DNA from 4 places in the Vibrio sp. Vb1554 genome. Region 1 is predicted to be linked to each of the others. Evidence: predicted binding sites of a transcription regulator. Region 1 holds the regulator's gene; each other region holds the start of a gene.

Evidence for each region. The regulator PurR, encoded in region 1, represses purine synthesis genes. The targets are predictions, from matches to a motif close to TNANGNAAACGTTTNCNTNA.
Region 2: R8N28_RS10720 (NupC/NupG family nucleoside CNT transporter) is a predicted target of PurR. The motif match lies at 5,773-5,792, and genes of this name have one in related genera.
Region 3: purE (5-(carboxyamino)imidazole ribonucleotide mutase) is a predicted target of PurR. The motif match lies at 3,124-3,143, and genes of this name have one in related genera.
Region 4: R8N28_RS16770 (NupC/NupG family nucleoside CNT transporter) is a predicted target of PurR. The motif match lies at 6,629-6,648, and genes of this name have one in related genera.

Annotation. Positions count from the first base shown of each region.
Region 1 is NZ_JAWPOJ010000012.1:12,053-19,979, reverse strand. It holds gene torR (two-component system response regulator TorR) at 1-7, opposite strand, end outside; gene torD (molecular chaperone TorD) at 274-921, shown strand; gene purR (HTH-type transcriptional repressor PurR) at 1,390-2,394, shown strand; cyclic di-GMP riboswitch class I at 2,682-2,771, shown strand; gene R8N28_RS12010 (TfoX/Sxy family DNA transformation protein) at 2,888-3,478, shown strand; gene R8N28_RS12005 (TVP38/TMEM64 family protein) at 3,593-4,279, shown strand; gene R8N28_RS12000 (DUF2007 domain-containing protein) at 4,300-4,620, shown strand; gene R8N28_RS11995 (alpha/beta fold hydrolase) at 4,652-5,455, opposite strand; gene glgA (glycogen synthase GlgA) at 5,565-7,022, opposite strand; gene glgC (glucose-1-phosphate adenylyltransferase) at 7,012-7,927, opposite strand, start outside.
Region 2 is NZ_JAWPOJ010000010.1:82,453-90,379, forward strand. It holds gene fadD (long-chain-fatty-acid--CoA ligase FadD) at 1-109, shown strand, start outside; gene rnd (ribonuclease D) at 189-1,307, shown strand; gene minE (cell division topological specificity factor MinE) at 1,385-1,648, opposite strand; gene minD (septum site-determining protein MinD) at 1,651-2,463, opposite strand; gene minC (septum site-determining protein MinC) at 2,481-3,143, opposite strand; gene R8N28_RS10705 (YcgL domain-containing protein) at 3,341-3,622, shown strand; gene R8N28_RS10710 (lytic transglycosylase domain-containing protein) at 3,671-4,642, shown strand; gene R8N28_RS10715 (LysR family transcriptional regulator) at 4,731-5,675, shown strand; gene R8N28_RS10720 (NupC/NupG family nucleoside CNT transporter) at 5,933-7,132, shown strand; gene folD (bifunctional methylenetetrahydrofolate dehydrogenase/methenyltetrahydrofolate cyclohydrolase FolD) at 7,200-7,927, opposite strand, start outside.
Region 3 is NZ_JAWPOJ010000022.1:73,394-81,320, reverse strand. It holds gene R8N28_RS17555 (gamma carbonic anhydrase family protein) at 1-282, shown strand, start outside; gene R8N28_RS17550 (DUF1488 domain-containing protein) at 290-553, opposite strand; gene aroE (shikimate dehydrogenase) at 557-1,390, opposite strand; gene hemF (oxygen-dependent coproporphyrinogen oxidase) at 1,492-2,409, opposite strand; gene R8N28_RS17535 (L-threonylcarbamoyladenylate synthase) at 2,457-3,014, opposite strand; gene purE (5-(carboxyamino)imidazole ribonucleotide mutase) at 3,214-3,699, shown strand; gene R8N28_RS17525 (5-(carboxyamino)imidazole ribonucleotide synthase) at 3,704-4,837, shown strand; gene R8N28_RS17520 (type I DNA topoisomerase) at 4,904-5,473, opposite strand; gene R8N28_RS17515 (DUF494 family protein) at 5,550-6,029, opposite strand; gene dprA (DNA-processing protein DprA) at 6,032-7,141, opposite strand; gene R8N28_RS17505 (LysM peptidoglycan-binding domain-containing protein) at 7,125-7,927, opposite strand, start outside.
Region 4 is NZ_JAWPOJ010000021.1:10,996-18,922, reverse strand. It holds gene R8N28_RS16820 (FlhC family transcriptional regulator) at 1-292, opposite strand, end outside; gene R8N28_RS16815 (flagellar transcriptional regulator FlhD) at 289-588, opposite strand; gene R8N28_RS16810 (lytic transglycosylase domain-containing protein) at 585-1,133, opposite strand; gene R8N28_RS16805 (DUF6475 domain-containing protein) at 1,120-1,782, opposite strand; gene R8N28_RS16800 (hypothetical protein) at 1,769-2,638, opposite strand; gene R8N28_RS16795 (helix-turn-helix domain-containing protein) at 2,694-2,945, opposite strand; gene R8N28_RS16790 (LexA family protein) at 3,063-3,710, shown strand; gene prfC (peptide chain release factor 3) at 3,967-5,556, shown strand; gene R8N28_RS16780 (DUF5363 family protein) at 5,651-5,848, shown strand; gene R8N28_RS16775 (TatD family hydrolase) at 5,835-6,608, shown strand; gene R8N28_RS16770 (NupC/NupG family nucleoside CNT transporter) at 6,813-7,927, shown strand, end outside.

The DNA.
Region 1 (7,927 bases):
AGCTCATTTACACCACTTTTCTGTCTTCTTATTATCCAAGACGTATTCTATTCATAACTAGTAACATTTCTAGTCATAGATACATTAAAACGCAAGATTTAGCGTTTTTATTGATTCAAAACAAGCTTGCCCATTGCTATTAATAAACGGTCATTTTTGACCATAAAACATAACAATTATAGTTACTGCTATTCATTTTAATTGATTACACTTAGGGGATATCCCTAATTGACTTTGTGATGCATGACTTGAAGCATCATTCAGGAGCCCAAAATGCAAGAAGTGAAAGCTTTTAATGAAAAACGCGCTGAAATTTACTGGTGGTTTTCGAGCTTGTTCGCAAAAGAACTAACAGAGAAAGAATTGGAAGCCTATCACAGTGTTGAAATTCGCAGTTTTCTCGCAGGTTTAGGTGAAAATGAGTCGCTGAAACCAGCTGTTGATAGCCTAGTTGATGCATTGAATCGGTTACAAGATCGTGAAGATGCACAACTAGAGCTTGCAGCTGACTTTTGTGAACTGTTTTTGAAGACAGAAAAATACGGCGCTCTTCCTTACGCATCCATGTACATTGGTGAATCAGGTTTACTGAATGACAAGCCAGCTGAGGAAATGGAAAAGTTGATGGCTGAATTTGGCGTTCAAGTAGACGAAAACCTAAAGGAACCTGCGGATCACTTAGCCGTTGAGCTCGACTTTCTCGGGAACATGATTATCCGCTCAAACGAGCTTGAACAAGAAAAACACATGGAAGAAGCCTTCGTTAAACAAAACGACTTTATCCAGCAACAATTGATGTCTTGGTTACCTCAGTTTTCAGACAAATGTAAAAAATTCGACGAATTTGGATTTTACTCGAGTGTCGCGAAACTATTAGTTGCATTTTGTAAACTAGACAGCGCCTACCTTCTTGGTGAATAATTGCCGCCTATTTTTAGGGAGCCTGCCTATCGGGCTTCCTGTATGCCTGAAAGTGACCAATTGTAAGTAACTTGGGTATAATATTCGTTTGCCTTAACTTAGCGCAAAGACGCTTGGTTATTTAGCAGTCAAAATGTGACTTCAAATACACAAATCTCTTGCTGAAAACATTGCTAGTCAGTCCACATAGGGCTAAAATGTGAGCGCAAACGATTAAATATGATTTATATGTAAACCGCTGAAATATAGCGGTTTTTGTGTTTTCTTAACAGGTTGATGGCAATTTCTCATCAGATAGAAAAAAGATAAAATTCATCGACCGATGCTGCTACGCACCCTTTTGTCGCACTTGGATCAACCGCTGCCGAGACACTTAGCGCCAATTTTAGATTGCTAGGTGTGAAACCATTAGAGCATCAGGTACATCCAATACGACATATTTCAGTAGCTCGATACAGGACACCATTTATGGCCACGATAAAAGACGTTGCTCGCTTAGCCGGCGTTTCCACTACGACAGTTTCGCACGTTATCAATAAAACGCGTTTCGTTGCAGAAGCAACGCAAGAAAAAGTAATGAAAGCCGTTGACGAGCTGAATTACGCGCCAAGTGCCGTTGCACGCAGCCTAAAATGCAACTCAACTCGTACGATTGGCATGTTAGTAACTCAATCAACTAACCTATTTTTCTCAGAAGTGATTGATGGCGTTGAGAGCTACTGTTACCGCCAAGGCTATACTCTGATTTTATGTAACACAGGCGGGATTTACGAAAAACAACGCGATTACATTCGTATGCTGGCTGAAAAGCGCGTTGATGGCATCCTTGTGATGTGTTCTGACTTAACCGAAGAACTAAAAGAGATGCTTGACCGTCATGCGGACATTCCTAAAGTGGTCATGGATTGGGGCCCAGAGAGCTCACAAGCAGACAAGATCATGGATAACTCAGAAGAAGGTGGCTACATTGCAACCAAACATCTGATTGACAATGGTCATACGGATATCGCTTGTCTAAGCGGTCATTTTGAAAAGCTTGCTTGCCAAGAGCGCATTGCAGGTTTCCGTCGCGCAATGAGCGAAGCGAACCTAGCTGTAAATGAAGACTGGATCCTTGAAGGTAACTTTGAATGTGATACGGCCGTATTAGTTGCAGATAAAATTACCGCAATGGACAAGCGCCCGACGGCGGTATTCTGTTTTAACGACACAATGGCTCTAGGCCTAATGAGCCGCTTGCAACAAAACGGGATCAAAATTCCTGAAGATATTTCAGTGATCGGCTACGACAACATCGAGCTTGCGGAATACTTCTCTCCACCGCTAACGACTATCCACCAACCTAAGCGTCGTGTTGGTAAAAATGCATTCGAAATTCTACTTGAGCGTATCAAAGATAAAGAACACGAAAAACGAATTTTCGAAATGCAACCTGAGCTTGTAATTCGAAATACTGTGAAAAAAATGAACTAAATTTCACTGTATTTAACCGTGTTAAATAAGCGCTCTATAGGGGTGCTTATTTTTTTGGGAAAATTAAGCATTCTCTAATACTTCACACTGCTCTAATAACAATTGACTAACGTTAACTCCCTGTTTTATATAAATGTAATATATATTAAGAACTACTTTTCAAAGGCCAATTTACACCTTTCCATATGCAAAATAGAGCATTCAATCTATCATTTTTATTGAACCGAAATCACACTTTTAACGCTAAACCGTGATGTTAATTCAATATAAGAAGTATGCTCATTGTGTCACGCACAGGGCAAACCATTCGAAAGAGTGGGACGCAAAGCCTCCGGCCTGAACCATATTACGATATGGAAGGTAGCGGGGTTACCGATGGCAAGTGTGTAAGCAATGACTTTACTCTGTAATGACATTGTTTTTACGCATGTTTGCTACTCTCTCGGACCTGACTTTTGGTGGCGTAATATTAATTACACCGAGATAACAAAACATGGATAAACCGATACTCAAAGACTCTATGAAGCTATTTGAGGCACTTGGTAATATCAAGTCGCGCTCAATGTTTGGTGGCTTCGGACTATTCGCTGATGAAACAATGTTTGCACTAGTGGTAAACAATCAGCTTCATATCAGAGCAGACCAAAAAACTTCATCTGACTTCGAGAAACAAGGGCTAAAGCCTTACGTTTATAAAAAACGTGGCTTCCCAGTCGTTACAAAGTACTACGCTATTTCCAGCGATTTATGGGAATCAAGCGAACGCTTAATCGAAGTAGCGAATCAATCATTGAAAAAGGCAAAGCTTGAGAAAGAACAGCAAGCAAGTACAAAGCCTAACCGTTTGAAAGATTTGCCTAACTTACGACTGGCTACCGAGCGCATGCTAAAAAAAGCCGGCATCGAATCCGTAGAGAAGCTTGAAGAGGAAGGTGCGCTTAACGCCTATAAAGCGATAAGAGATACGCACTCTGCAACCGTCAACATTGAGTTGCTATGGGCACTAGAAGGTGCTATCAACGGCACTCATTGGAGTGTGGTACCTCAAGCTCGCCGAGATGAGTTGATGAACGGCCTCCAATAAAAGTCGGCCTAAAAACTATCTTGTAAAACCGCAGTCTAATCTGCGGTTTTTTTGTGAAATTTTTTCGGTTTTCCTACTGTCTTATTACATATATCCCAAATTGGAATCAAAATTATGAATAAGAAACTGATTTTAGGTCTCATCCTACTAGCGGCTATCGTCTTTTTAGGTATTAACTTTGGCCAGTATTTAACCTTAGAGAATGCAAAAGCCCAACAAGAAGCACTAACTACATACATCGATCAGAATTTTGTATTCTCGGCTGCGATTTACTTTTTTACCTACATTGCAATTACCGCTTTTTCTATCCCAGGAGCGGCAGTAGTCACCTTACTTGGTGCAGCCTTATTTGGTTTTTGGACAAGCTTGCTACTGGTTTCTTTCGCTAGCACTATGGGGGCAACACTGGCCTTCTTGAGCAGCCGATACTTATTGCGTGACTGGGTACAAAACAAATTCGGAAATAAACTCAACGCAATTAATCAAGGTGTCGAAAAAGACGGAGCTTTTTATCTATTTTCCTTGCGTCTAATCCCTGTATTCCCTTTCTTTCTAATCAACTTACTGATGGGCTTAACGCCGATGTCTGTAGGTAGATTTTATCTCACTAGCCAAATAGGTATGCTGCCAGGCACAGCCGTATATCTGAATGCAGGTACTCAATTAGCAACAATTGAAAGCCTATCGGGCATTGTTTCACCCGCAGTATTAGCGTCTTTTGCGCTATTGGGACTATTTCCAATCATCACTAAATGGGTTATGAATAAAGTAAGGCCGACACCAAGTCAGCAAAACTCGTAATTGGTGAAGTGGGTATTTTGATGAAAATATTTATCGCTAAAAACCCAGCAGAAGCACACATTGTATGTGAGCTGCTTAAAGTGGAACAAATTTACTGTGAAGTTCGTGGAGAAGGTATTTTCGGCTTAAAAGGAGAACTGCCGTTTGGTGATGATACCGATCCTTATGTGTGGCTTTTTGACACTGCACAAAAGATGAAAGCTGAAGAAATAGTAAAAGCATATCGAAAACAATCCGATAGGCATGAGTATCAAGATTGGCAATGCCCAAAATGTCATGAAATAAACGAAGGGCAATTTGGTGCATGTTGGCAATGTGGATATCAACTAGGAGAGCTATAGCGGCTCTCCTATTCAGTGGATGCACTCAGTTTTAAGCACATACAGCTTGCTGTTTAATAAACTCGATGGAGTGTTGATTGAAGTCTTCTGGACGCTCTACATTGCATACATGACCACAATTCGGGATTTCTCGTAGAATGCTGAGCTTATGTGCTGCAACCATTTCTTTGACAGGTTTAATAAACATGTAATCCCTGTCGCCCATTAAGTAAAGAGTCGGAATGGGTAACTCTCGATCTTTAAAATATTTCATTAACGGATTTACATCAGCGGCGAGAATAAACCAACGTTTAAATTCTTTTTGGCAAAGCTTCTTGGCTTCGCGAATAAAAAGGTGGCGAGATTCTCGTTGGCTTCTTTGAGGCATAACAATATAAGCGAACAGTTTGTAGAGCCACATGTACGGTAGGATATGCTTACAAAAATTACCTAATTTCACCAATATCTGAGAACGAGTGTTAAGCCTTGTGACAGCACCGCCGAGCACCATCGAACGTACGCGCTCTGATGACAATTCAGCAAGGTTTCGAACAATAATAGTACCAAGCGACATACCGACAAAATGAGCGGATTGGATCTTTAAATGGTCCAATACTTTCAAAATATCTTGGGTAACTTCCGTAAAGGTATAACGGCTAGCAATGAGCTCTTTAAGTAACTGATTTGACTTTCCATGACCTCTTAAATCGATCAGCAATAAGTTAAAGTGTTGCTTGTAAGCTTTAATTTGCTTGAACCAGATAGAAGAGCTACCACCAGCACCGTGCACAAATACAACCCACTCATGACTAGTAGGGTGCAAATAGGTTTTATGAAAAAGTAGCGGCTGGGTCATATTGAGTATCAAAAAGATCGTGCTATTGAGTAAAAAGCCATCCTACCACACTCCCCTTACTCAAGATAATAAAGGCACCTCATTCGGTGCCTTTCGTTACAATTTTAAGTCAAACTAACGCTGAGTGGTAAAGCTGCAAATAAGATTCTGCGGCCTTTTGCCAACAAAAGTCTTGTTGCATCGCGTGCAACTGTACTTTATTCACTTCAGGCTCGTTTTGAGCGTAGAGCAACAGTGCCCTTAGCATCGTTAACAACAATGCCTGCGGTGTCGGTTCGAAAAAAACAAACCCCGTTGCTTCAGATGGGTTTACATCATAATCGCTAACGCTGTCCTTTAAGCCACCAACACCGCGTACTATCGGTAATGTCCCATAAGCCATACTATAGATTTGGTTTAAGCCACATGGTTCAAACTCAGAAGGCATCAAGAAGAAATCAGAACCAGCTTCAACGATATGCGCAAGTTCATTGTCATACGCTTCTACAAAGGCAAATTTGCTAGAAAACTGCGCGGCAACCTCTCGTAGCTGAGCGGCAAGAATAGGGTCTCCGGTCCCAACGACAACTAGCTGAACATCGTGCTTCAAAAAATCGGCCAAAGCAGGCAACAAGTAATGAACGCCTTTCTGCTGGGTCAATCGACAAACCATACCGAACATAGCTACATTTTTTTCGGGCAAATTTAGTCGTTGTTGTAATGCTTTTTTACAAGCTTTCTTCCCTTGCGACATACTTTGCTGGTCGGCGCAGTAATTAACTGGCAAGTAAGTATCCGTTTCCGGGTTCCAAGCACTGTAATCACAACCGTTCAAAATACCAACTAAGTCCTGCGCGCGTTGCTGAAACTCCCAAGCCATTCCATGACTGCCAAGCTCTGTTTTGAGTTCCTCTGCGTACGTAGGGCTGACCGCGTTTATCTTATCTGCATTCATTACACCAGCTTTGAGCATCGTAATATGCGTTGCACTCACCGCAGCATCGGGAACGTTTCTACAATGAAACTCTGGCAAACACTGCACGTCTTCATAACTAAATACGCCTTTAAAGACCGCATTGTGAATTGAAATGACGCTTTTAGTATGAGCAAAAAACGGATCATTGCCATACCTGTGCTTGAGCAAAAATGGAACAAGACCTGTGTGCCAATCGTTCGCGTGTATGATATTAGGTTGAAAGGCGAGCTTGGGTAACATGTCGAGACATGCTGCACTAAAAAACGCAAAGCGCTCGCCGTTATCAGTATACGCTTGGTTGTTCTCCGCATACATTGATGGTCGATTGAAATACGGCGGACAATCAATCAGGTAAACAGGATTTTGACCTAACATGAGCCGCAAAACTCGGTACTCCGTATGCGGCCATGATGTTAATTCTGTTTCTAATACAACTTCTGCGTCTGCGAGTTTATCAATACTGCTGTACGCAGGGATGGTAATTCTTACGTCTTGCTGTAGGTTTTGAAGGGCTTCCGGTAGTGCCTTGGCAACATCTGCCAAGCCACCACTTTTAATGAGGCCTTCAACCTCAGAAGCTACAAACAGAATAGATAAGTTGTTAGTAGCCAACTCGAGCTCCTTTCGGAATAACAACAATGCCCTCCTCAGACACGTGGAAGTGTTTTTTATCTTCTTGAAGATTCACACCAATCTGAGTACCAGGAGCAATATCAGCATCCTTGTCGACAATCACACGACGTAAAACACAGCCTTCGCCAATTTTTACGTCACCAAGAAGTATACATTCGCTGATATCGCAAGCAGAAGCAATATTACTGCGAAAACCAAGCACCGACTTTTCGATTCTTGAGCCTCTAACATAGCTGCCATTACACACTAAACTATCGATTATCTGCACACGACCATTATCAGAGTCGGTAAATGTCGCAGGTGGCAATGGTGGGTAGTAAGTGTGCAATGGCCATTTACGGTTGTACAGCGAAAATGGTGCATCTTTTTCTAGCAGATCCATATGCGCTTGCCAGTACGCATCAATAGTTCCGACATCACGCCAGTACACCTCTTCTTTTTCGCCACTGATTTTGTTGGTACTGAAGTCATACACGAACACATCACCTCTAGGGAACATCTTTGGAATGATGTCCTTTCCAAAATCATGTGATGAAGCTTCATTATCCGCATCTTCGACCAACTCTGAGAACAGTACCTGAGCTTCAAAAACATAGTTACCCATTGAAACTAAAGCGTAATCAGGATCACCAGGAATCGACTTCGGATTTGCTGGTTTTTCTTCAAAGCCAATCATACGACCTTCGCTATCCACTTCGATAACCCCAAATTGCGACGCCTCTTTTAGTGGCATGCGCAATGCAGATACCGTCAGAGAAGCCTTCTTTTCTGAGTGGAAGTTCAGCATTTGTTTGATATCCATCTTATAGATATGGTCAGAGCCAAAAATACAAACTTGCTCTGGTTCCTCTAATTCCATAAAACGCAGGTTTTGATAGATCGCG
Region 2 (7,927 bases), on a different contig from region 1:
GAAGTTGGTTGAGTTCCGCGAAGACTTACCTAAAACCAATGTCGGTAAGATCTTGCGTCGTGTTTTACGCGAAGAGAATGACGCTGAACTTGCGAAGAAAAGCGCATAAGCCGATTTCGTCGAGTCGAGAGATTTAAAAAATGATAGAATGCCAGCGTTTTGCTGGCATTTTTTATAGCGAGAAGTATGTGAACTATCAAATTATTACTAAAAACAAAGACCTAGAAGAGGTTTGCACTCATGCCCGAGAGGCAGACGTAGTGATGCTGGATACCGAATTCGTTCGTATTCGCACTTTCTACCCGCAGTTAGGTCTGATTCAGCTTTTCGATGGTAATCGCCTCTCGCTGATTGATCCGACTGAATTAACGGATATGACGCCGTTTGTAGCGCTATTAAAAGATACTTCTGTGCTAAAAGTGCTGCACGCATGTGGTGAAGATTTAGAAGTTTTCCAAAACGCTTTTGGTTGTACACCATTCCCTATGGTGGATACGCAGCTGATGGCCGCTTTTCTCGGTCACGGCTTATCGACAGGCTTCGCATCGCTGGTGGAAGAATATTTAGGCGTAGAGCTCGACAAAAGTGAATCACGTACCGACTGGATGGCTCGTCCACTGACACAAAAGCAATTAGATTATGCTGCCGCAGATGTTCATTACTTGCTACCGTTATACGAAAAGCTGTTCGATAAGGTGACGCAAGCAGGTTGGTGGGAAGCTGTACAGCAAGAAAGTGATTTACTCGTTTCGAAACGTATTCGCGTAACCAATGAAGAGAATGCCTACCTTGATATTAAGGGCGCTTGGCAATTAAAACCTTCTGAGCTGGCGATTTTAAAGCCATTGGCGACGTGGCGTTATCGTGAAGCAATCAAACGAGATTTAGCGCTGAACTTTATCTTCAAAGAAGGTGATCTATTAACGGTCGCTCGTCTTGGTTTAACGAACTTTAAGAAGATGGAAGCAGAAGATATTGATATCCGAGCGATTAACCGCCATGGCGCGAAGATTGCCGCGATTGTTAAACAAGCGAAGCAAACACCTTCTGAAGAGTATCCTGCGAAAATTGAGCGTTTAATGGACTATCCGGGTTACAAGCAGGTCTTCAAAAATATGAAAGACTTGGTGAAATCGGCTTCGCAGAAGTCAGGTTTAGCCACGGAGTTCCTTGCCTCTAAAAAGCAGATCAATCAGTTGATCAGTTGGGTTTGGAAAAAAGATCGTGACCCAGAAGTATTGCCTGATTTGATGCAAGGGTGGCGTTTGGATTTACTCGGCGACAAGATGAACAAAGCATTAAAGTAATGAAAGATGAAAAAGGTTGGCCTCGATGCCAACCTTTTTCGTTCTAATTAGAGCATTCGTCTTGCGAGAGAAACTGATTACTTTTCTTCGTCTGGTAGCTTCACATTCAGCTCAAGAACTGAGATATCGTCGTCTTTGTGCTCAAATGTTAAGTCAACCATATTTGGATCAATTGCCACGTACTTGCTTATCACCTTCAAGATGTCTTCTTTTAATTGAGGCAAGTAAGACGGCGCAGGATCATTTTGGCTGCGGCGCTCTGCGACAATGATTTGCAAACGCTCTTTAGCTAGATTCGCAGAAGTTTTCTTCTGTGGACGGAAAAATTCTAATAATGACATGTCTAGCCTCCAAAGAGTCGTTTAAAGAGTCCTTTCTTCTCCTCAGTAAGGAAACGAAATTCAACCTGATTGCCTAATAAGCGATCAACGGTGTCAGAATAAGCCATACCCGCATCGGTGTTATCGTCAAAAGTGACTGGCACACCTTTGTTTGACGCGTTAAGCACGGCTTGGCTTTCTGGAATCACGCCTAGTAGTGGAATATGTAAGATCTCCTCTACGTCTTCAACGCTTAGCATTTCGCCTTGAGTGACGCGAGATGGGTTGTAGCGAGTCAGTAACAGGTGCTGTTTTACTGGCTCTAGCCCTTGTTCTGCACGCAGTGACTTGGAATCTAAAATACCGAGAATGCGGTCAGAGTCACGTACAGAAGAGACTTCTGGGTTCGTTGTGACAATGGCTTCATCGGCATAGTACAAGGCCATTAACGCGCCTTGCTCGATACCTGCTGGTGAATCACAAATAATGAAATCAAAGCCCATTTCATCAAGTTCGCCGAATACGCGCTGAACACCATCTTTTGTCAGTGCGTCTTTATCACGAGTTTGAGAAGCAGGAAGAATAAATAGGTTGTCTGTGCGCTTATCTTTGATCAGCGCTTGGTTTAATGTCGCTTCACCGTTAATGACGTTTACAAAGTCATACACGACGCGGCGCTCACAGCCCATGATTAGATCGAGGTTACGCAAACCGATGTCAAAATCGATCACCGCGGTCTTTTTTCCCTTAAGAGCTAGACCAGAGGCGATGGCTGCGCTTGAAGTGGTTTTACCAACGCCACCTTTACCAGACGTTACTACAATAATGCGTGCCATTTTTTTTCCTTTTTAGATTAAATCGCGAGAACTTCTAAATGTAATGATTCATCGGCTTTACTGATCATTACTTTCTTTTGCCAGTACTCGCTTTCAATTTGATCGCTTAACCAGTAGTCACCCGCAATGGATACCAGTTCTGCTTGTAAATCGTGGCAAATAATACGCGCTTCCTGCTGACCACTTGCTCCTGCAATCGCACGACCTCGAAGTGTGCCATGGATATGAATAGAGCCGTCAGCAATGACTTCAGCACCTGCACTTACGTGCGCTAGCACCACCAAATCACCATCTTTTGCGTAGATCTGTTGTCCTGAGCGGACAGGCGTACGAACTACTTTCGTTGGTGCCATTTTGGCAGGTGCTTGGCTTGGTGATTTGCTCGCCGACATAATGGCGAAGCCAGCTTCGGAAGCAAGGTTTTGTACACGCTTGTCTTTACAGCCCGTTACACCGACCGGAATAAAACCAGCATCTGAGATGCCTTGTTTAAGCTTAGGGAAATCAATGTCGCCTTGTACTTTTGCTATATTGATTACCAAAGGCGCGGATGCAAAAAAAGAAGGTGCTTGAGAAACTTTTTCTTGCAAAAATTCGACAGTCTTTGCGATCTCATTGTCAGAAAGGTGTAAAACTGACAATGTAAAACTGCTACCTTTAAGGTCTGGTGAATGGGTCATCGTGGACTTCTTGCCTTTATTGAAAGAGCGTTGCCTTAAACTAGGTATGTCATGTTATATTTCATCCTTTGACGCAGCAAGTTCTCTCGTGGGCAAATAGGTGAATTAATCTCAAATTTGCTATTAAGTTTGCGAGAATTTGACGTTTTCAACCTAATCCGCACTCAACGCGGCTAAATCAGCATAAAAGGCGTGTCATGCTTTGTTCAATTTATAAAAGCTCGAAAAAAGAAGGTACTTATCTCTATATTCCGAAAAAGGATGATTTTTCACAGGTTCCTGACACCTTAATGCAGATGTTCGGTAAGCCTATCGCTGTCATGACGATTAAACTTGATGGCCGTAAATTGGCACAAGTTGATATCGAAAAAGTGAAGGCTTCATTACAAAATGATGGCTTCTTTCTTCAGGTTCCACCGCCGCCGGAGAACCTATTAGAAAAGTACAAAGAACAAAAAGCCCAGCAGAAAGGCGAATAACGTCATCGTTTTTCATCTGGGATTTCTGCCTTGCTCAAGGAGGGCAATATGAAAAAGATACTGGCTACCATGCTTAGCGTTGGTATGTGTACCTCGGCTTTTGCAAGTAGCGAGGGTTTTGATGAATACTTGAATAAGCTGCGTGCTGAAGCTCGTGATAAAGGTATCTCAGAGCAGGTCATTAGTGCTGCTTTTGCTAATGTTGAGTACAAGCCCCGAGCAGTAAAAGCGGACCGAAACCAACCAGAAAAGAAACTGACATTGGATGAGTACATTCCTCGCGCGGTGCCTGAATGGAAGGTGAAGCAAGCCAGACAACTCTACAAAGAGCATTACACCGAGCTAAAGCGTATAGGCGATGAGTACGGTGTCCACCCGCGCTTTATTGTGGCACTTTGGGGAGTTGAAAGTAACTTTGGTAAGTTTACCGGCAACTTTAAAGTGATTGATGCACTATCCACAATGGCATTTGAAGGCCGTCGTGAAGAGTTTTTCCGTAAAGAGACTATGTCGGCACTTCAGATCCTCGATCAAGGCCATATTGAGCTAGAGAACTTTAAAGGCTCATGGGCTGGTGCGATGGGTCAATGCCAGTTTATGCCAAGCTCTTTCCTTCGTTTTGCTGCTGACGGCAACGGTGATGGTAAAAAAGACATATGGCAATCTGAAGCGGACGTGTTTGCATCAACCGCTAACTATTTGAGCAAGTCTGGTTGGGATGATAAATATACTTGGGGTCGCCAAGTTAAGGTTCCTAAAAATATTGATCGCAGCCTAGAAGGGCGCACGGCTGAAAAAGGCAAATACCTTCAAGAGTGGAGCCAATTAGGTATCACAAAATATGACGGTAGCCCGTTGCCAAAACTGGATGAAGACATCAAAGCATGGTTGATCATGCCGGACGACGAGAATGGTCGTACGTATCTGGTTTACAATAACTACAACGTATTGATGAAGTGGAACCGCTCTTACTACTTCGCACTTGCTGTGAGTCACTTGGCTGACCGCATTAAATACTGATCTGCCATCAAACAATTTGGCATTCAGTCTTCAATACAAGGGCTCTTCGGAGCCCTTTGTTTTTTCTATAACCAAATCGAGGTAAAGCGTGTTATCTGAACGTGCCGCACAAATGGTGATTTTCTCCGCTCTTCTTAAACACAAAAGCTTCACAGCTGCTGCAAAGAGCTTAGGCGTGTCGGTGTCTCATGTGAGTAAACAGTTGAGTCAGTTAGAAGCGTCTCTTGGTATCAAGCTTGTTCAACGCACTACGCGAAGCTTTACGCCGACTGAGGCAGGGAAAACCTTTTTTCATCACTGTGAGCAAGTGGTACAAGCGGTGAGCAGCGCCACATTAGAGATGGAAACCCAGCGGGATGAAGTAGCAGGTTTGGTACGTCTTGGGTTGTCGCAATCATTTGGTACCTTACACATTATTCCAGCGATTCAAGAGTTACGCGAACTGTATCCTCAACTTCAAGTGGAAGTACATCTGTTTGACTATAAGGTCGATATGTTAGCCGAAGGGCTCGATTTATGGGTAACCAACAACGAGCATTTGCCTGAAGGTTACATTGCGCAGCGTTTGACGGATTGCCAGTTTGTTGTTGCGGCATCGCCAGATTACTTATTGAAACATGACACGCCAGCAGAACCGGATGACCTATCTGCTCACAACTGCCTCATATACAGAAGCTGGGAGCGTGACTATACGGGGTGGGCGTTTACCAAAGATCAGCAAGAATTGAACGTAAAAGTCTCGGGTAACTATTCAGTGGATCTGGCAGAAGCCGTTCGGGATGCGGCTATTGCAGGTTGGGGTATTGCCTACCTTGCCACTTACTTGCTGGGGGATGAGTTTAGAACGGGTAAGTTAATACAGCTGTTACCTGACTGGAAAGCCAGCCAGTCGATGCCGTTTTATGCGGTATACCCAAGCCGGCAGCATATGCCAAAAAAAATATCCGCAGTGATTAACTTTATCAAACAGAAGATCGGCAACCCTTGTCATTGGGACCAACGTTTGGCGCCTTACATCTCTATTCCTAAATAACAGGATCAATGACGTTTTAGAACGACACATAAGGTGATTCACTTCACAAAAATTTTTCCTGAACCAGAAACATATTTTCCATATGGAAATAATTAAAATAAGCAAACGTTTATCTTTAATAAATTCAATTTGTTATTTTGTTGGTCAGTTATTGGTCGCTTAAACTTTTCACACTGTTAACATCCTCAACTTGCAGCATTTTGAGTCCGCTATACAATCCGGTGCCTTCCATATCCCCCTTCTGTCGGATTCATTTTATGAACTCAATTATTGGTATCGTAGCCATACTATTCCTAGCATGGCTACTTTCTACAAATAGAAAAAATATAAAGCTGAGAACAGTGTCGTTTGCGTTTGCTTTGCAGGTACTGTTTGCGTTGTTGGTTTTATATGTACCAGCAGGACGAGATGCGCTGAATTCAGTGAGCAGTGTTGTGTCGAATTTGATCAACTATGGTCAAGAGGGCATTGCGTTTTTATTCGGTAATTTGGCGACAGGGGGCTTCACCTTTGCGATCAATGTTCTGGGTATCATCGTTTTCTTCTCCTCTCTTATCTCAGGTCTTTATCACATTGGTGTGATGCCAAAAATCATTAACTTTATCGGTGGTGGTATTCAAAAGCTGCTAGGTATCGGTCGTGCTGAGTCTTTGTCTGCTACGGCGAATATCTTTGTTGGCACCATTGAAGCACCATTAATGGTAAAGCCTTACCTAAAACACATGACTGACTCGCAGTTCTTTGCAGTTATGACAGGTGGTTTAGCGTCAGTTGCTGGCGGAACGTTGGTTGGTTACGCATCACTGGGTGTCGATCTCAACTATCTTATTGCTGCTGCATTTATGTCAGCACCTGCCGGCTTGTTGATGGCAAAAATTTTAATGCCAGAAGATACGGATAAAGCAGCAGATATCGACATTAGCCAAGTTGAAATTCCACGTGCAACCAACGTAGTAGAAGCATTAGCCGATGGTGCCATGGCGGGTGTACGCATTGCTGTATCGGTCGGTGGTACGTTACTGGCGTTTATTAGTGTCATTGCAATGCTAAACGGCATGTTAGGCTGGATAGGTGATCTGATTGGGACACCATTAAGTTTTGAGCTCATCCTAGGTTTTGTGTTTGCGCCAGTCGCTTGGTTGTTGGGTATACCATGGCAAGAAGCAACCACAGCAGGCTCGCTGATTGGTAACAAGATTGTGGTGAATGAGTTCGTCGCTTTCATCCAGCTTGCAGAAGTGAAGTCTCAACTTAGTGAACACTCACAAGCAATCGTGACGTTTGCTTTGTGTGGCTTTGCAAATATCTCAAGCATGGCGATGCTGATTGGTGGGTTGGGCTCTTTGGTACCAGAAAAGCGTGCATTTGTTTCTAAGCATGGTTTCCGTGCGATTATCGCTGGTGTCATGGCGAACTTAATGAGCGCTTCTATTGCGGGCGTGATTTTAAGTCTGTAATTGAAATAGATATCAACAATTAGCAAAAAGGCTCCTTGCGGAGCCTTTTTCGTATCTGAAATTTACGTTATTTGTCTGTGTGGAACTGTTCGCAAGCGAGCATCGTGTTCTCAATTAAACTTGCGACGGTCATTGGGCCAACGCCACCAGGAACAGGAGTAATAAAGCTCGCACTTTCACGTGCTTTGTCGTATTCCACGTCGCCAACTAGTTTGCCTGAATCAAGACGGTTAATACCGACATCGACCACCACTGCGCCTTTTTTAATCCACTCACCAGGGATGAAGTTAGGCTTACCAACCGCAACCACGACAACGTCAGCTTGACGCACATGACTCTCTAGGTCTTTGGTAAAACGGTGACATGTTGTTGTTGTGCAGCCCGCAAGCAGCAGCTCAAGTGTCATTGGACGACCAACAATGTTTGATGCGCCAACCACAACCGCATGTTTACCACGTAGCTCAATGTTGTAACGGTCGAGTAGGGTAATGATGCCCTTTGGCGTGCAAGAGCGAAGCTTTGGAATACGTTGCGCAAGACGGCCAACGTTATAAGGGTGGAAGCCATCCACGTCCTTCTCTGGGTGAATGCGCTCTAAAACATGTGTTGTGTCTATGCCCGCAGGAAGGGGTAATTGCACTAGAATGCCGTCAATTTCATCATCGTTGTTTAATTCATCAATCAGAGCTAGTAACTCTTCTTCTGAGCTAGACGCAGGAAGGTCAAAAGACTTAGAAACAAACCCAACTTCTTCACATGCACGGCGTTTGCTACCGACATAAACCTGAGAAGCAG
Region 3 (7,927 bases), on a different contig from region 1:
CACAAAGTGATGCTGCACGGTTGTCAGATCCACGATCGTGTTTTGGTTGGTATGGGAGCTATTGTTTTAGATGCTGTTGTAATTGAGTCAGAGGTGATGATCGGAGCAGGCAGTTTAGTGCCACCTGGGAAAGTATTAGAAAGTGGCTACTTATATGTTGGAAGCCCAGTAAAACAAGCTCGCCCTCTATCAGAAAAAGAACGAGCTTTCTTGCAAAAGTCTGCCAACAACTATGTGCAAAACAAAAACGACTACTTAAATGAAGTAAAAGACTTGAACTAAAGCCCTGTTAACCGATGATGATATGGCCTTCTTCGTTGAAGGCTTCATCTTCTATTAGCTCTTCAGCCATTTCTTCTAGGTCGAATCGGTAATCAGTAAACACTTTAATTGCCGCTTGCTCAGTTTCAATCAGTGAACCACTGAGCTTTTCTAACTTTTGTTTCGTCACAAAGCACTCTATTAGTGCGCCTGATTGTTGCGCCGAAAAGTTTACCGATTGTGATACTTCATCCCATGATTGAATATCTGGGAATAAGATGGATTGATTCATCGCTTATTGACCTTCAAGGTTCTTTCTTAGTTCTCTGAGAATTTGTTTGGCACCAGGACGTAAGCCACGCCAGAGCATAAAGCTTTCCGCAGCCTGCCCAACTAACATTCCAAGACCATCATACGCATGAGCGGCGCCATTATCTTTTGCCCATAAGTTAAAGCTCGTCACCCCTTTGCCATAAATCATGTCATAGCTTGTACTGTTAGCGGCAAAGATGGAGGATGAAATAGTCGGCAGTTCACCACTTAGAGAAGCGGATGTGGAGTTAATGATGACATCATACTCTTCATCAATACTTGCCATCTCTTTGGCGCGGATAGGACCGTGAGAGACAAACAGCTCTGCGAGCTCTTGTGCTTTACTAAAGGTGCGGTTGGTAATGGTTAAAGAGGTCGGCTTTTGATCGAGTAGTGGCTTAATAACACCACGAGCTGCACCACCAGCGCCAATAATTAGGATTCGCGCGCCTTCCAATACAACCTGATGCTGAAGCAGATCTTGCACTAGACCTGCACCATCGGTGTTGTCACCAATGATTTCACCATCATCTAACTTCTTGAGAGTGTTCACTGCGCCCGCCAATTGAGCACGCTCAGTCAGACGGCTAGCAAATTGATAAGCGTCTTCTTTAAATGGCATGGTAATGTTGCACCCCTTGCCACCTTCAGCAAAAAACACCTTAGCTGCGTCAATAAAGCCATCAACAGGTGCACTTTCTGCGGTGTACACCAAAGACTGATTGGTTTGACGGGCAAACAAGGTGTGAATGAATGGCGACTTACTGTGTCCGATAGGGTTACCAAACACGGCATAGCGATCAATTTGCTGGGTCATTTCCTTACCTTTGTTCCTTACTTAGATATAGAGAAAACAGGGCCACCTGATTACAGATGACCCTATCACTATCTATCTATATAGAAAAGGAGATTCCGTGCTTACCACTCTCGGGGCGTTAGGTATCGCTCGTAAAGTTCAGCTTCTGGCGATCCCGCTTCTGGCTCGTAGCAGTACTCCCAGCGAGCGAGCGGCGGCATTGACATCAGAATCGACTCAGTACGCCCACCACTTTGTAAACCAAATAAGGTGCCACGGTCATACACTAAGTTGAACTCTACGTAACGGCCGCGACGATATAGTTGGAATTCACGCTCACGCTCACCATACTTGAACTCTTTACGACGAGAAACGATCGGCAAGTAAGCCTGGCAATAGCCTTCACCCACTGCTTTGATGTAAGCAAAACACTTATCAAATTCCCACTGGTTTAGATCATCAAAGAACAAACCGCCAACACCGCGAGTTTCATTACGATGTGGTAGGAAGAAGTATTTGTCACACCATGCTTTATGCTCTTGGTAAACATCGTCACCAAATGGCGCACAAAGCAGTTTTGCAGTGTCGTGCCATGATTGGCAATCTTCTTCAAATGGATAGAACGGCGTTAGGTCAAAACCACCACCAAACCACCAAATTGGGTCTTCGCCATCTTTTTCTGCAATAAAGAAGCGGACATTGGCGTGTGAAGTCGGTACATAAGGGTTTTTAGGGTGAATAACCAAAGAAACACCCATCGCTTCAAAACGACGACCCGCTAGCTCTGGGCGATGCGCTGTCGCAGATGCTGGCATTTCTTTCCCTTCCACATGCGAGAAGTTCACGCCTCCCTGCTCGAAAACAAGGCCATCACGCAAAACACGTGAGCGACCACCGCCACCCAGACGCTCTCCTTTTTCACGTTGCCATGCATCTTCGACAAAGACGGCCTTTCCATCTTCTTGTTCTAACTGCTGACAAATGGAGTCCTGAAGTGACATCAAGAACTGCTTTACGGCGTGCTTATCGATCGCTGACATACGTTATTACCTATTACGTGAAACCTAATGATGGCTGGCTAGCAGGGTTAACCCTGTCTTAATATTTGTGAAGTTTTGGCGTCACGAATCTCGCTGGGTTTATCACGACCGCTGGTCTCGCCACGAAGAGTGGCGACCAGCTTATCACCCAACTGCTCTTCGACTTCTTCCGTGGTCATACACGGTGGTAAGCCGGAGAGATTCGCGCTGGTAGAGGTTAACGGCTTTCCGAATGCATTACACATTTTTTGCACCAAAGGATGATCAGTCACACGAACCGCAATTGAATCAAACTGCCCTGAAACCCAGTTGGATACTTTATCGCTCGCTGGCATGATCCAAGTGTATGGGCCTGGCCAAGTGGCATGAACAGTCTGTAATTGTTCTTCAGTCAACTGAGATTCATCAATATAAGGCAAGAGCTGATCATAACTTGCCGCGATTAGAATCAGCCCTTTTTCTACCGGACGCTGCTTGAGCTCTAATAGCTTTTGAATTGCTTCTGGGTTATCTGGATCACATCCGACACCAAAAACCCCTTCTGTTGGATAGGCAATCACTTCGCCTTGCTTGAGTGCGTTGAGCACTTGTTCAAAGTTATCCACCGATTACTTCCTATTTGTTTGACTGTGTTGTTTTCACTAAGTGTACAAATATTCATTCTCAGACACTAAAGCAATTTTTTTATAAAATGTATCAATAGCGCCAACAACAAGACGCAAACGTTTGCTTGAGATAAAAATCCCCGTATAATGCGCACAAATTTATAGCTCACCTAATTTTTGCAGCTTAAAGGAGTTTGAGATGAAAGTCGGTATCATCATGGGTTCTAAATCCGATTGGCCAACCATGAAACTAGCAGCGGACATGCTAGACCAATTTGGCGTGCCTTACGAAACAAAAGTCGTGTCAGCACACCGAACTCCTCAATTACTGGCTGACTACGCTAGTGGCGCAAAAGAACGCGGCATCAAAGTTATCATCGCAGGCGCAGGTGGTGCAGCCCACCTACCAGGTATGGCGGCGGCGTTTACTAGTTTGCCAGTGCTTGGGGTTCCCGTTCAGTCTCGTGCACTGAAAGGTATGGATTCACTGCTTTCTATTGTACAGATGCCAAAGGGAATTGCGGTTGGTACATTGGCGATTGGCGAAGCGGGCGCAGCAAACGCCGGTATCCTAGCAGCGCAAATCCTAGGCACTCATGATGAAAACATCATGGCGAAGGTAGAAGCATTCCGTAATGAGCAAACGGAAACAGTTCTCGCAAATCCAAACCCTGCAGAGGATTAATCAGATGCATGTACTGGTTCTTGGTGCGGGTCAGTTGGCTCGTATGATGTCTCTGGCTGGTGCGCCACTGAATATTCAAATTTCAGCTTACGATGTCAGCAGCGGTGATGTCGTTCACCCTTTAACTCAACAGGTACTTGGCCATGGCTTGGAAAATGCGATTACGCAAGTTGATGTGATTACTGCCGAGTTCGAGCATATTCCACATGACGTGCTCAAGGTTTGCGAAGCGAGCGGCAAGTTCCTACCAAGTACGCAAGCCATCAAAGCAGGTGGTGATCGCCGTATTGAAAAAGCACTGCTTGATGATGCTGGCGTGCGCAACGCGAAATACTACGTCATTGAAACTCGTGAAGACTTTGACCGCGCAATTGAACACGTTGGTATGCCAATGGTTCTGAAAAGTGCATTAGGTGGTTACGATGGTAAAGGCCAATGGCGCTTAAAAGAAGCTTCTCAAGTCGACGACATTTGGACTGAGATGGCAGAGTGCATCGCGGCAACACCAACTCAAGCGATTGTTGCTGAAGAGTTTGTTCCTTTTAACCGCGAAGTATCACTGGTTGGTGCTCGAAGCAAAGATGGCAGTGTGGAAGTGTACCCTCTGGCAGAGAATGTTCACACCAACGGTGTATTGAGTCTTTCTACTGCGATTGATGCGCCAGGGTTACAGGAACAAGCAAAGCAAATGTTCACGGCAGTCGCAGATAGCCTAGATTACGTTGGCGTATTAGCGCTTGAGTTCTTTGATGTCGATGGGGCACTTTTAGTGAATGAGATTGCTCCACGCGTGCACAACTCTGGTCACTGGACACAGCAAGGTGCAGAAACGTGTCAGTTTGAAAACCATCTGCGCGCAGTGTGCGGCTTACCATTAGGTAGTACGAAATTGGTTCGTGAAACTTCAATGATCAATATTCTTGGTGAAGACACACTACCAGAAGCATTGTTATTAATGGATGGTTGCCACCTTCATTGGTATGGCAAAGAGAAACGTGCAGGTCGCAAGATGGGACACATCAACGTGTGTGGCGACTACCCAGGAGAATTGCACCGTAGGTTGTGCGCTCTGGCAGACATCTTAGACCCAATAGCTTTCCCAGCCGTGCAAGCGTTCGCTAAACAGCCTCAACACTAACGTTTGGCAGCAAAAAAATAAAAAAAGGGTCGCACGATGCGACCCTTTTTAATTCCTTTGATGTATTTACCCTTGTTGGGTGTGCTGGCACTTACGGTTGGCACATTGCAATTTCACACCACTGGCGAGTTTCTTCTCCACCAACAAAGTAAAACCACATTCTTCGCATCGCCCCTTGACCGGAGCAAGGTTCACAGCAAATTTGCATTTAGGGTAGTTATCACACGCGTAGAATGTTTTGCCAAATCGGGTTTTACGCTCAACCAAATGTCCTTTGCCACATTCAGGGCAAGCGTGTTGCTCTTGTGACTGCGCCTCTGGCTCTGGTTGATTAATCGACTCAATATGATGACAAGCCGGGTAATGGCTACAACCAACGAACATACCGTAGCGCCCTTGGCGGAGAACCAACTCATTGCCACACTCAGGACAAGGCACACCCAACTCTTTCACGATGTGACCATCATTGCTGTGTAGCGGTTTAATGTAATCACAGCTTGGGTAATGGTTACAGCCGAGAAATGGGCCATGTTTTCCGTGCTTGAGAGTCAGCTCACCACCACATTTTGGACACGGCTCGTGCTCCAAAGCGTGTTCATGGGCAGAGAAAAGGGTGTTGTCGATTTTACTACTCATACTTACCGTTTCGTGAAAAACACACAAAAAGACAAACTCGCGTTTATTCTAGCTAAACTCGAACTTGCCCAGATGGTTAGTGAAGAATCCCTTGTTCCTTGGTGTACAACAGCTCTTCCATTAGCGTGTAAGCGTTTTCGTTGCCAGGCACATTAAACAGCACCATCAGAATGATCCATTTGAGGTCTTCAAGCTCAAACTCACTCGTTTCTAATCCCATCACTCGGTCAATCACCATTTCGCGAGTTTCTGTGGTTAACACATTGATTTGCTCGAGAAACAATAGAAATCCTCGGCATTCCAAATCTAAACGCTGCGTCTCTTTCGCTGTGTAGATACGAGTTGATGACGAAGCCATGCAAGTCGAGATTGCAGAAGAGGTGTCACTTTGCTGCAATGCGGCAAGCTCTTCTAACCAGACAAGGGCTTTGTAGATATCTTTTTGTTGGAAGCCTGCACGAAGCAACTCTTCTTCCAACTCGTCTTGTTCGACCTGTAACTCTGCATCGCTATGGATGTAGGTTTCGAATAGATACATCAGTATATCCATCATCATAGCTAGCCCCTCCCCTTTCGAATATAGCCACCTGAAACCGCAACGACATGCCCAGAGAGTTCTAACTCTAAGAGCTGCATCATGACTTCTTGGACAGGTATATTGGTCCTGTTTGCAAGAATATCAACCGGTGTAGCTTCACTTCCTACGTTAGCTAACAGCTGAGGAAATGGCAATTCTTCTTCATCATTTAACGTAGAAAATAAATCGGTACTCTGATTAATAGACCAATCAAGCAAGGACTGTATTTCATCTAAGACATCTTTCGTCTTTTCTACGAGGCAAGCGCCATGACGTATCAACTGGTTTCCACCGCAGGCATTGGGGGCATTGATTGACGCTGGCAGCGCAAATACTTCTCGACCTTGCTCAAGCGCGTAACGAGCTGTAATTAACGAGCCGCTCTTTTTCGCCGCCTCGACGACCAGTACACCAAGCGATAATCCACTAATAATACGATTACGACGCGGGAAGTTTTCTGGGCGCGGCTTGGCATTAGGCCGAAACTCAGACACCAAAGCCCCATGTTCAATAACACGTTGCGCTAAACTACGATGACGTGCTGGATAAATATTTGCTAAACCAGATCCTAGCACCGCAAGCGTCTTACCACCGGCTTGCAACGCACCATCATGCGCATGACCATCAATGCCTAAAGCGAGACCACTGGTGACAATAAAATCGTGCTGAACAAACTCTGCAGCAAACTGACGTGCATGCTGTAATCCATCAATACTCGCATTTCGACTGCCAACCATCGCGATTTGTGGCTGAGAGAGACAAGTAGGGTTTCCTTGAACAAAAAGTAGAGGTGGCGGTGCAACGATTTGTTTGAGTTGAGGTGGATAACGCGGGTCAGTCAGTGTCAGGATATGATGATTTGTAGAAGCCTCAAGCCAGCTTAAACAAGCATCGACTTCTTTATCTGTTGAAGCCCAAGCTTGAATTTGCTTAGTTGTTAACCCAAGTTGTTGTAGCTGTTCAGGAGAGAAGTTTACGATGTTACGTGGCGTGTCTCTTGCCAGTAGCTTATTCATTTTGACGCCGCCAATGCCTGGTAAACAACTCAGTTTTAACCAGGCAGCGAGATCATCGTTATTTCGTCGATTCATCGATGGTTAATTCGTCCGCCAACGGTGACACCACCGAAATATCTTGGTTAATGGGTTTAGTACTGTTAGTGATCAGTGCCAAGCTAAAGTACTCATAAGGACGAATGACCAGCAACTCACCAACTTTGCTTTGAGGCAAAGTAATTTTCTTATCAAGCACGCCAAACTCTTTCTTGAACTCATCGCCGTCTTTGTAAACTGGGTGCGCGTCTTCTTTTAAATCAAACACACTGCCTTGCTTCAGATTGTCTGACGTGCCTTTATCAATCACCACGACTTGGTTAGTTGAACTAAAGCGAATGCCTTCGATATTACCTAGCAACTTTGCAGAACTGCCTTGTGGCGACGGCAGCGGATAGAACGTAGTCGTGAAGTCAGTATTCTCAACCGATTGATTTGGCAACGCGATATCGTTACGTAGGATTTCTTGCATTTGCGATGTAAGCTTCAAACCTGAATAATCACTCGAAGCTTCAACGAGCTCGCCTTTGGCAATCAAACGCAGCGCGGTAATCTCTTCGGACACATCGTCACGCGAAAAGGTAGCTACTGGTCGGTAAATAGCCCAACCTGTCGCGGTCTGATTGCCATTGATATACAGCACATCTTCTGCAGTCAGATACTTACTGCCTTTGCTGCTACCCATCACTTTTGCTGCTCTGTTCAACGAATCTTTATCTAGCAACCGATCCGATTGAAGGTAAGGCATCACCAAACCTTCCGCAACGGTTGGTACGGCTTTCTTTTCTGTGATGCGAGCTTTCGGGCTCAGCTTCTTAACCGGTT
Region 4 (7,927 bases), on a different contig from region 1:
CCTTCATCAAAGCATCGATATTTAATTTCTTGTAGACATTATCACCACCAATATTGACATAAAGCGCCATCAGCAGGGAGCCTTCAACTAGGGCTCTTCTGCTTTTAACGATGGCATCAGATTCTGGCAATTGACCAGGACAAGGTGACTTGCCAGTCACTTCTTTGTGCAGCCTTCTGATAATGTGGATTGGCAAACCTGTATCGAGCGCGATAATGGTCGTTCGAAATCCGTACTTAATAAGCAGCGAGGCTCGGGTAAACAGCTCACTTTTGGACAGGTTATCAATCATGCATCCCCCTTGTTGTTTAGGGTTGATAATAAATAAGCGATTCTTGGGATACCTGTACCTTTGCTCTTCACCATCTCAATCAGTTGGCTTTGGTTACCCCTTGGTTGAAACAGCATGAATGATGAGGTCGCCACTCGTTGCAGGTCGTCAACACCGGCATTAATCAGTGCATCCACCACGTCGCGTGTAAGTCCAAAGCGCAAGACCGCCTCTTGCGGATCAATGCGCGCCAATTCACGTGCTGCGTGTAGGTACGCCAAATTTAATTGATAGAAGTCTTGTTGATTGGTTGTCATTGACGGACCTCCAGTTCATGTAAAATATTGCGATAGATAGAAAGCACTCTTTGCCCATACCAGCGTGCACGATCTTCGTTCCAACTGTGATAGCGGCCTATGCCAAGCTCTAAATCATTTGGTGAAGACTTGATTGCTTCGGCCAAAATACTTGAGCCGACCGTAAGGTTGGTGATGGGGTCTAGCAGTTCCGCTGCTGAGCTCACCCGATGCCCATGCCAATGCAAATTGATTTGCATAAGGCCAATATCGAGCTGATATTTTTCAGTCTCTTGCAGTGCCTGGTTTAACAGTTGCTCTGCTTCTGTCTTAGATTTGGCGTAGGTTGCGTTTGAACCATTGCGAATTGCGTATGGCCATGGACTGGTCATGTTGAGACCACGATGTGAGGCCGACTCAGCCAAGGCAACGGCGTAGAGCATGACTGGATCAATACCAACGCTTTGTGCTGCTTTTTCCCACTGATAGCCCGGAAACGCATAGACTGAAGTGCTTGCGGACATGGCTATCACTAGGGCAATGGTTTTTGCTTTAATCGTTTTCATTTTTGTCCTCTAATTGATTTCCGAGAAGCGCCTGAATGGCTTTCGGGCTTATTCTTTTTAATGGCACTGCGCTAAAGTCGGCGATGCCTCTCGTATAAACTTGTGCCGCTTTTGACCAGTCGCCTACGGCAACAGGCGCTTGCATATCAAATCCTTTTTGCTGGTTCTGATGGTCTGCAATACCCTGTAATAGCCTTGGGTATTCACCCACTTCGTCCCGTAGCAAGTAAGCCTGGTAGCGTGTTAAAAACTCTTTTTGCTTAAAGGGGTATTCCCTGTCATCAACCTTGCAGAGTTCAACCCATCCACCCATGTCTGAAATCACGCGGTGGATAAGCGCATCGTCAAACATCACGGATGTCCAAGCGCCAACCTGACGAACAGCCTTGTCAACTTTGTTCCAAGCAACCATGGCTCTTGAACCTGAGTTGCCGTCGATATGCTTGATGACGTCAGCGGGCTTTGGAAAAAATTGCCCAGTATCCGGTGATTGAATATGCCGAGTCAGACCGATTCGCACTTCTTCAATGCTATAAGCACGAAGGGCTTCAAATGCGATGGATAGCAATTGTGGTGATACGCTTTTGCCATACATGGCCCAAGCTGCTCCCCAAACTTCAGCAAACTCGCGTTTATCAACCTCCTGCACTTGAACGAACCTCCCGAATACCTGGTCCGGCCCAGCTTTCAGCAATGCGGCGATTGCTTTCTTCAATATTCAATTGGTGATTGCTGCCCTTTAGGCTCGTCGATGATTGCTGTACTTCATCAATGCGAACGTACTCGTCTTCCCATTGCCGGTTTAAAAGCCAGTTATGTGGCATAGGGGTCTTAGTCCGATCTTGATACTGTAATCGGTTGTCTCGTTGCTCTTTCCAGCGTGTTAGCACTTCCAAGGCGAGTTCATGGTCTTCATTGAGGCCCATGCGTAGCCATTCTTCTTTGGCTTTCGCTTTTTTTTCTTTGCGTATTTGTACATCCCAGAAGTCTTCAAACTGTATGTGGTCAACAGTTTTAACTGTTGGTTTATTGCTTCTCTCAGAGTCATCCGACCGTTGAGAGTCCCTTACCGGGTTGCCATCAGGCATAAACAATGATGAAAATTCTTCTGGTAGCCGAGCTTGAAAAGCGGCAAGAGATTTCAAAAGCGATGCCATACCAATGAAGTCGGCAGGTACATCTTTAAGCAACCGAAAGGCTGCCTTACCTTGGTTTGGGTTTTCGATTGGGTTGTGCTTCAGAAAGCTTCGAATCAAAGTCCAACCAGATCCCTCGCAACGAATCAGGAACTGATCTTGTTCTAACTCACTTAACGTCTTGGCAACCTGTTGCTCATCCCAGTTCAAGTCAGAAGCAACGTAACCAATCGGCAGTCGAAAGCAGCCAAGCAAATTACAATGTGGGCATGTAAGCAAATACAGTCCTAGCAACTTCGCTGAGTCACTCCAGGACAAAACATTTTGCTTTAGCCAAAAGCGGGTATAGACCTTGCCATAATCACGCATGGAGGAACTCGCTTTTGTGTTTACGTAAAATGCTGACCATTATTTGCCCTTAATCCTACTGGTTACTGGCTTTCAGCTCGCTTGGGCATTCGGGATAGATGTCCGGTCTTAACTGAGATCGGGTTACCTGTCCTTGCGTAGCTTGTTCGATGGGTAAAACGAATTCAGCGGGAACACGCCCTGATTTATTCAACCAAAACCAGACGTTTTGCTGTTTTGAGTTGATGGCTCTTGCTAATGCTGATTGCCCGCCGACCAAGTCAATGGCACGGCGGAGATGTTTTTGTGTCGTTTTGAACACTTCCATACCGTCTCCTGTTACAATAATAACTGTTACAAGATTGAATGTTACAGTTTAAACTGTAGATAAGTCAACAGTTAAAATTGTTGAAAGACTACAGTTTTATTTGTAGAATGCGGGCTTATGAAAACTTTATCCGAACGACTAAACCATGCCTTGCAGCTTACTGGGGTAACTCAGTCTGAGTTGGCTCGTCGCATTGGTATCAAACAGCAGTCGATCAGCCAGATTTGCTCTGGTAAATCGGCTAGGTCTCGTTACACCATGCAGATCGCGGAGGCGCTTCGCGTGAATGCTCATTGGCTCGCCACAGGTGATGGCGAGATTGGCTTGGGGGTCGGTAATGTAGAAGTCGGGCCTGATATTAAGGGAAGAATTCCTCTCATTAACTGGGTTCAGGCCGGTGATTGGACTGAAATAGCGGAGGGATTTGCCCATGAAGATGCTGAGGAGTGGCGTGAAGTCACTGGGAAAGCACATGAGGGTTGTTTCGCACTTCGCGTAAAAGGCGACAGTATGGAAAATCCAAGCGGAAAAAAATCCATACCTGAGGGGGCAGTGATCGTTGTTGATCCTGAGTTACCTTACTCTTCAGGTTCATTGGTTGTTGCGCGTTTGGATGATTCGAAAGAAGCAACCTTTAAGCAGTTGGTTATTGATGGTGAACAGAAGTATCTAAAACCTTTGAACCCGCAATACCCTGCAATACCGATCAACGGCAACTGCACCATCATCGGTGTAGTACGACAAGCTATCATCGATTTCTGGTAGCGAAGGAATTTGTGGTTTAGCCACAGTTGTTCATTAGCTGAAGAAGCAACGATTGCAAACAGCTACAACTGAGCATTGGTGCACGCTGAGAGTAAATGGTAACCGATTAGATAACCATTGATTGTTTATAAAGTCAAGATCAGCGAAAATAGCGGCCAATTACGATTAACACGACGGATTTGACAAGCGAAGAACTGAAAAGAGAGTACTTCCAAAAGTGTGTACAAATCCGTGTACAAACTAAAAGAATTTATACATGGCAAACCAAGATTTTCTTAATGAAATCAATAAGCGAAGGACCTTTGCTATCATCTCTCACCCAGATGCGGGTAAAACCACCATTACTGAAAAAGTCCTTTTATTCGGAAACGCGATCCAAAAAGCAGGTACGGTTAAAGGTCGTGGTAACGCACAGCACGCAAAATCAGACTGGATGGAAATGGAAAAAGAACGTGGTATCTCGGTAACCACTTCTGTAATGCAGTTCCCTTACAATGACTGTCTGGTAAACCTACTTGATACGCCTGGACACGAAGACTTCTCGGAAGATACATACCGTACGTTAACGGCAGTAGACTCGTGTTTGATGGTTATTGATGCGGCGAAAGGTGTCGAGGATCGTACACGTAAGCTGATGGAAGTAACGCGTCTGCGTGACACGCCAATCGTAACCTTCATGAACAAACTTGACCGTGACGTTCGTGATCCAATGGAAGTATTGGACGAGGTAGAAAACGAGTTGGGCATGATGTGTGCGCCAATTACATGGCCAATCGGCTGTGGTAAAGAGTTTAAAGGTGTGTACCACATTCACCGTGATGAAACGATTTTATACGAATCAGGTCACGGTCATGAGATTCAAGAAGTTCGAATCATCAAAGGTCTCGATAACCCAGAGCTTGATGAAAAAGTTGGTGCAGGCCTTGCGGAAAGTGTTCGAGAAGAGCTTGAGCTTGTCATGGGTGCTTGCCCTGAGTTTGATTTGGAAATGTTCCTAACAGGTGACCTGACGCCAGTTTACTTCGGTACTGCATTAGGTAACTTTGGTGTGGATCATATGCTAGACGGTCTAACTGAATGGGCTCCAGCGCCGAAAACTCGTCAAGCGGTTGAACGTGAAGTTGAAGCGACTGAAGAGAAGTTCTCTGGTTTCGTATTTAAGATCCAAGCGAATATGGACCCAAAACACCGCGACCGTATCGCATTCATGCGTATTGTATCGGGCACTTACACGCAAGGTATGAAGATGAACCACGTTCGTCTTGGCAAGCAAGTGAGTATCTCTGATGCAGTAACCTTTATGGCTGGTGACCGTGCACGTGCAGAACACGCTTACGCCGGTGACATTATTGGTCTACACAACCACGGCACTATTCAGATTGGTGATACCTTTACGCAAGGTGAATCACTGAAGTTCTCTGGTATTCCGAACTTCGCTCCGGAACTATTCCGTCGTATTCGCCTGAAAGATCCATTAAAGCAGAAGCAGCTTCTCAAAGGTTTGGTTCAGCTATCAGAAGAAGGTGCGGTACAGGTATTCCGTCCTCTACAGAACAACGATCTGATCGTTGGTGCCGTTGGTGTACTTCAGTTCGATGTTGTTGTGGCTCGTTTGAAATCTGAGTATAACGTTGAAGCGATTTATGAAGGCATTAACGTTGCAACTGCTCGTTGGGTTGAGTGTGGTGATGCGAAGAAACTGGATGAGTTCCAACGCAAGAATCAAGCGAACTTAGCATTGGATGGTGGTGATAACCTAACGTATATCGCTCCAACAATGGTTAACTTAAACTTGGCGAAAGAGCGTTTCCCTGACGTTGATTTCCGTGCGACGCGTGAGCACTAATTTGCTCGGTTAGGGTAAGCCTTAACGCAAACTAGATTTTAAAACGCCCTTGGCTATAAACTTAGCCAAGGGCGTTTTTATATAAGGATAAGATATGAATTGGTTTAAACGTGGGCTAAAGCGTTACGACAACTGGTGTAAAGAGATGGGGCTAACTCCCGATCAGAAACGCAGTTGTGTCCCATATCGAAAAGACCCAGCCCATCAAACTGAAGAGAAGAGTGAAGCCCAACCATCCTCTGATTTTCTGCCCGCAGATACAGATAAAAAGCGTCAAGATGAAGCTCTTTGATACGCACTGCCACTTTGATTTTGATGTGTTTCAAGATGACTTTGCACATCAACTTGAGCTTGCTCAAACGCAAGGCGTCGCAAGAATTTTGATTCCTTCCGTCGGTCCGCAAAACTGGGCTCGTATTCAAACTTTGGCAGAGCAACATGCCAATTTGTATTATGCGCTCGGCTTTCATCCGTATTTTCTTGAAGATAACGTTGAGCAGCACCTTACAGAGCTAGAAGGCTATCTAAATCAAAAAGGGCAGCAGTGCGTGGCAATAGGAGAGTGTGGTTTAGATTTTGCCATTGATGTTGATCCACAGTTGCAAGAAAAGATACTTGAAGTTCAATTTGAGCTGGCTAGACGCTTCGAGCTCCCAGTTATTTTACATAGCCGAAAAGCGCACAATCGCCTCATTCAAATGGTGAAAGCGGCGAATCTCCCTAGAGGTGGTGTGCTACACGCTTTTTCTGGGAGTTATCAGCAAGCCATGGAGTGGGTCAAATTAGGTTTTTTTATCGGTGTAGGAGGAACGATTACCTACCCAAGAGCCAAGAAAACACGCGACGCAATTCAAAAATTACCACTCGAAAACCTAGTAATCGAAACAGACGCACCAGATATGCCTATACTTGGATATCAAGGGGAGTCAAATCACCCAGCCAAACTCATTCACGTCTTTAATGAGCTCGTAGAGTTGCATAACGGCCGAAAGCAATCGATTGCCTCTCAACTGTGGAAAAATAGCAATTTTGCTTTCTCGATATGTGAATAAAATCTAAAGATGTGGTTTGAAATCGAAAACGTTTTCCTGCTTATTGTGAATTAACTCACAAAGCTGGTTGAATCAATCATGAATCTTATAGGAAAGTGTGAGGCTGGCATTACTTTAATTGATTCTGCATGAGTATAATTGCCCCCGCTTTATAGCTCCATTTTGTAACACGCCAATAAATAACTTATAAGGAAGTCATAAACTATGAGCCTGTTTATGAGCCTAATCGGTATGGTAGTGCTTCTTGCGATTGCAGTGGCATTTTCTAACAACCGAAAAGCTATCAACTTTAGAACTGTGGGTGGCGCATTCGCTATCCAATTCGCATTAGGTGCATTTGTTCTGTATGTACCTTGGGGCCGTGATCTACTAAACGGTTTCTCTTCAGGTGTTTCTAACGTTATCAACTACGGTAACGATGGTTCATCATTCCTGTTCGGTGGTCTTGTTTCTGACAAGATGTTCGAAGTATTCGGCGGCGGCGGTTTCATCTTCGCATTCCGTGTTCTTCCTACACTGATCTTCTTCTCTGCACTGATTTCAGTTCTTTACTACATTGGCGTTATGCAATGGGTTATCAAGATTCTTGGTGGCGCACTACAAAAAGCGCTAGGCACTTCTCGTGCGGAATCAATGTCAGCGGCAGCTAACATTTTCGTAGGTCAAACTGAGGCACCTCTAGTTGTTCGCCCATTCGTTCCAAAAATGACTCAATCAGAGCTATTCGCGGTAATGTGTGGTGGTCTAGCTTCTGTTGCTGGTGGTGTACTAGCTGGTTACGCATCTATGGGTGTTCCACTAGAGTACCTAGTTGCGGCATCATTCATGGCAGCACCAGGTGGTCTACTGTTCGCTAAAATCCTTCACCCAGAGACTGACCAGCCTCACGAAAGTATCGAAGAAGCGATGGACGGCGGTGACGACAAACCAGTTAACGTAATCGACGCAGCTGCGGGCGGTGCGGCTTCTGGTCTACAACTTGCGCTTAACGTAGGTGCAATGCTAATCGCATTCGTTGGTCTAATCGCGCTAATCAACGGTATGCTAGGTGGCATCGGTGGTTGGTTCGGCATGCCAGAACTAACGCTAGAGCTAATCCTAGGTTACGCGTTCTCTCCACTAGCATTCCTAATCGGTGTTCCATGGGCAGAAGCTGTAACAGCTGGTTCATTCATCGGTCAGAAAATCGTAGTGAACGAATTCGTTGCTTACTTGAACTTCACACCATATCTAGGTGAAAACGCTCAAGTAATCGCGGCAACTGGTGAAGTAATGTCTGAGAAGACAACAGCTATCATCTCATTCGCACTATGTGGTTT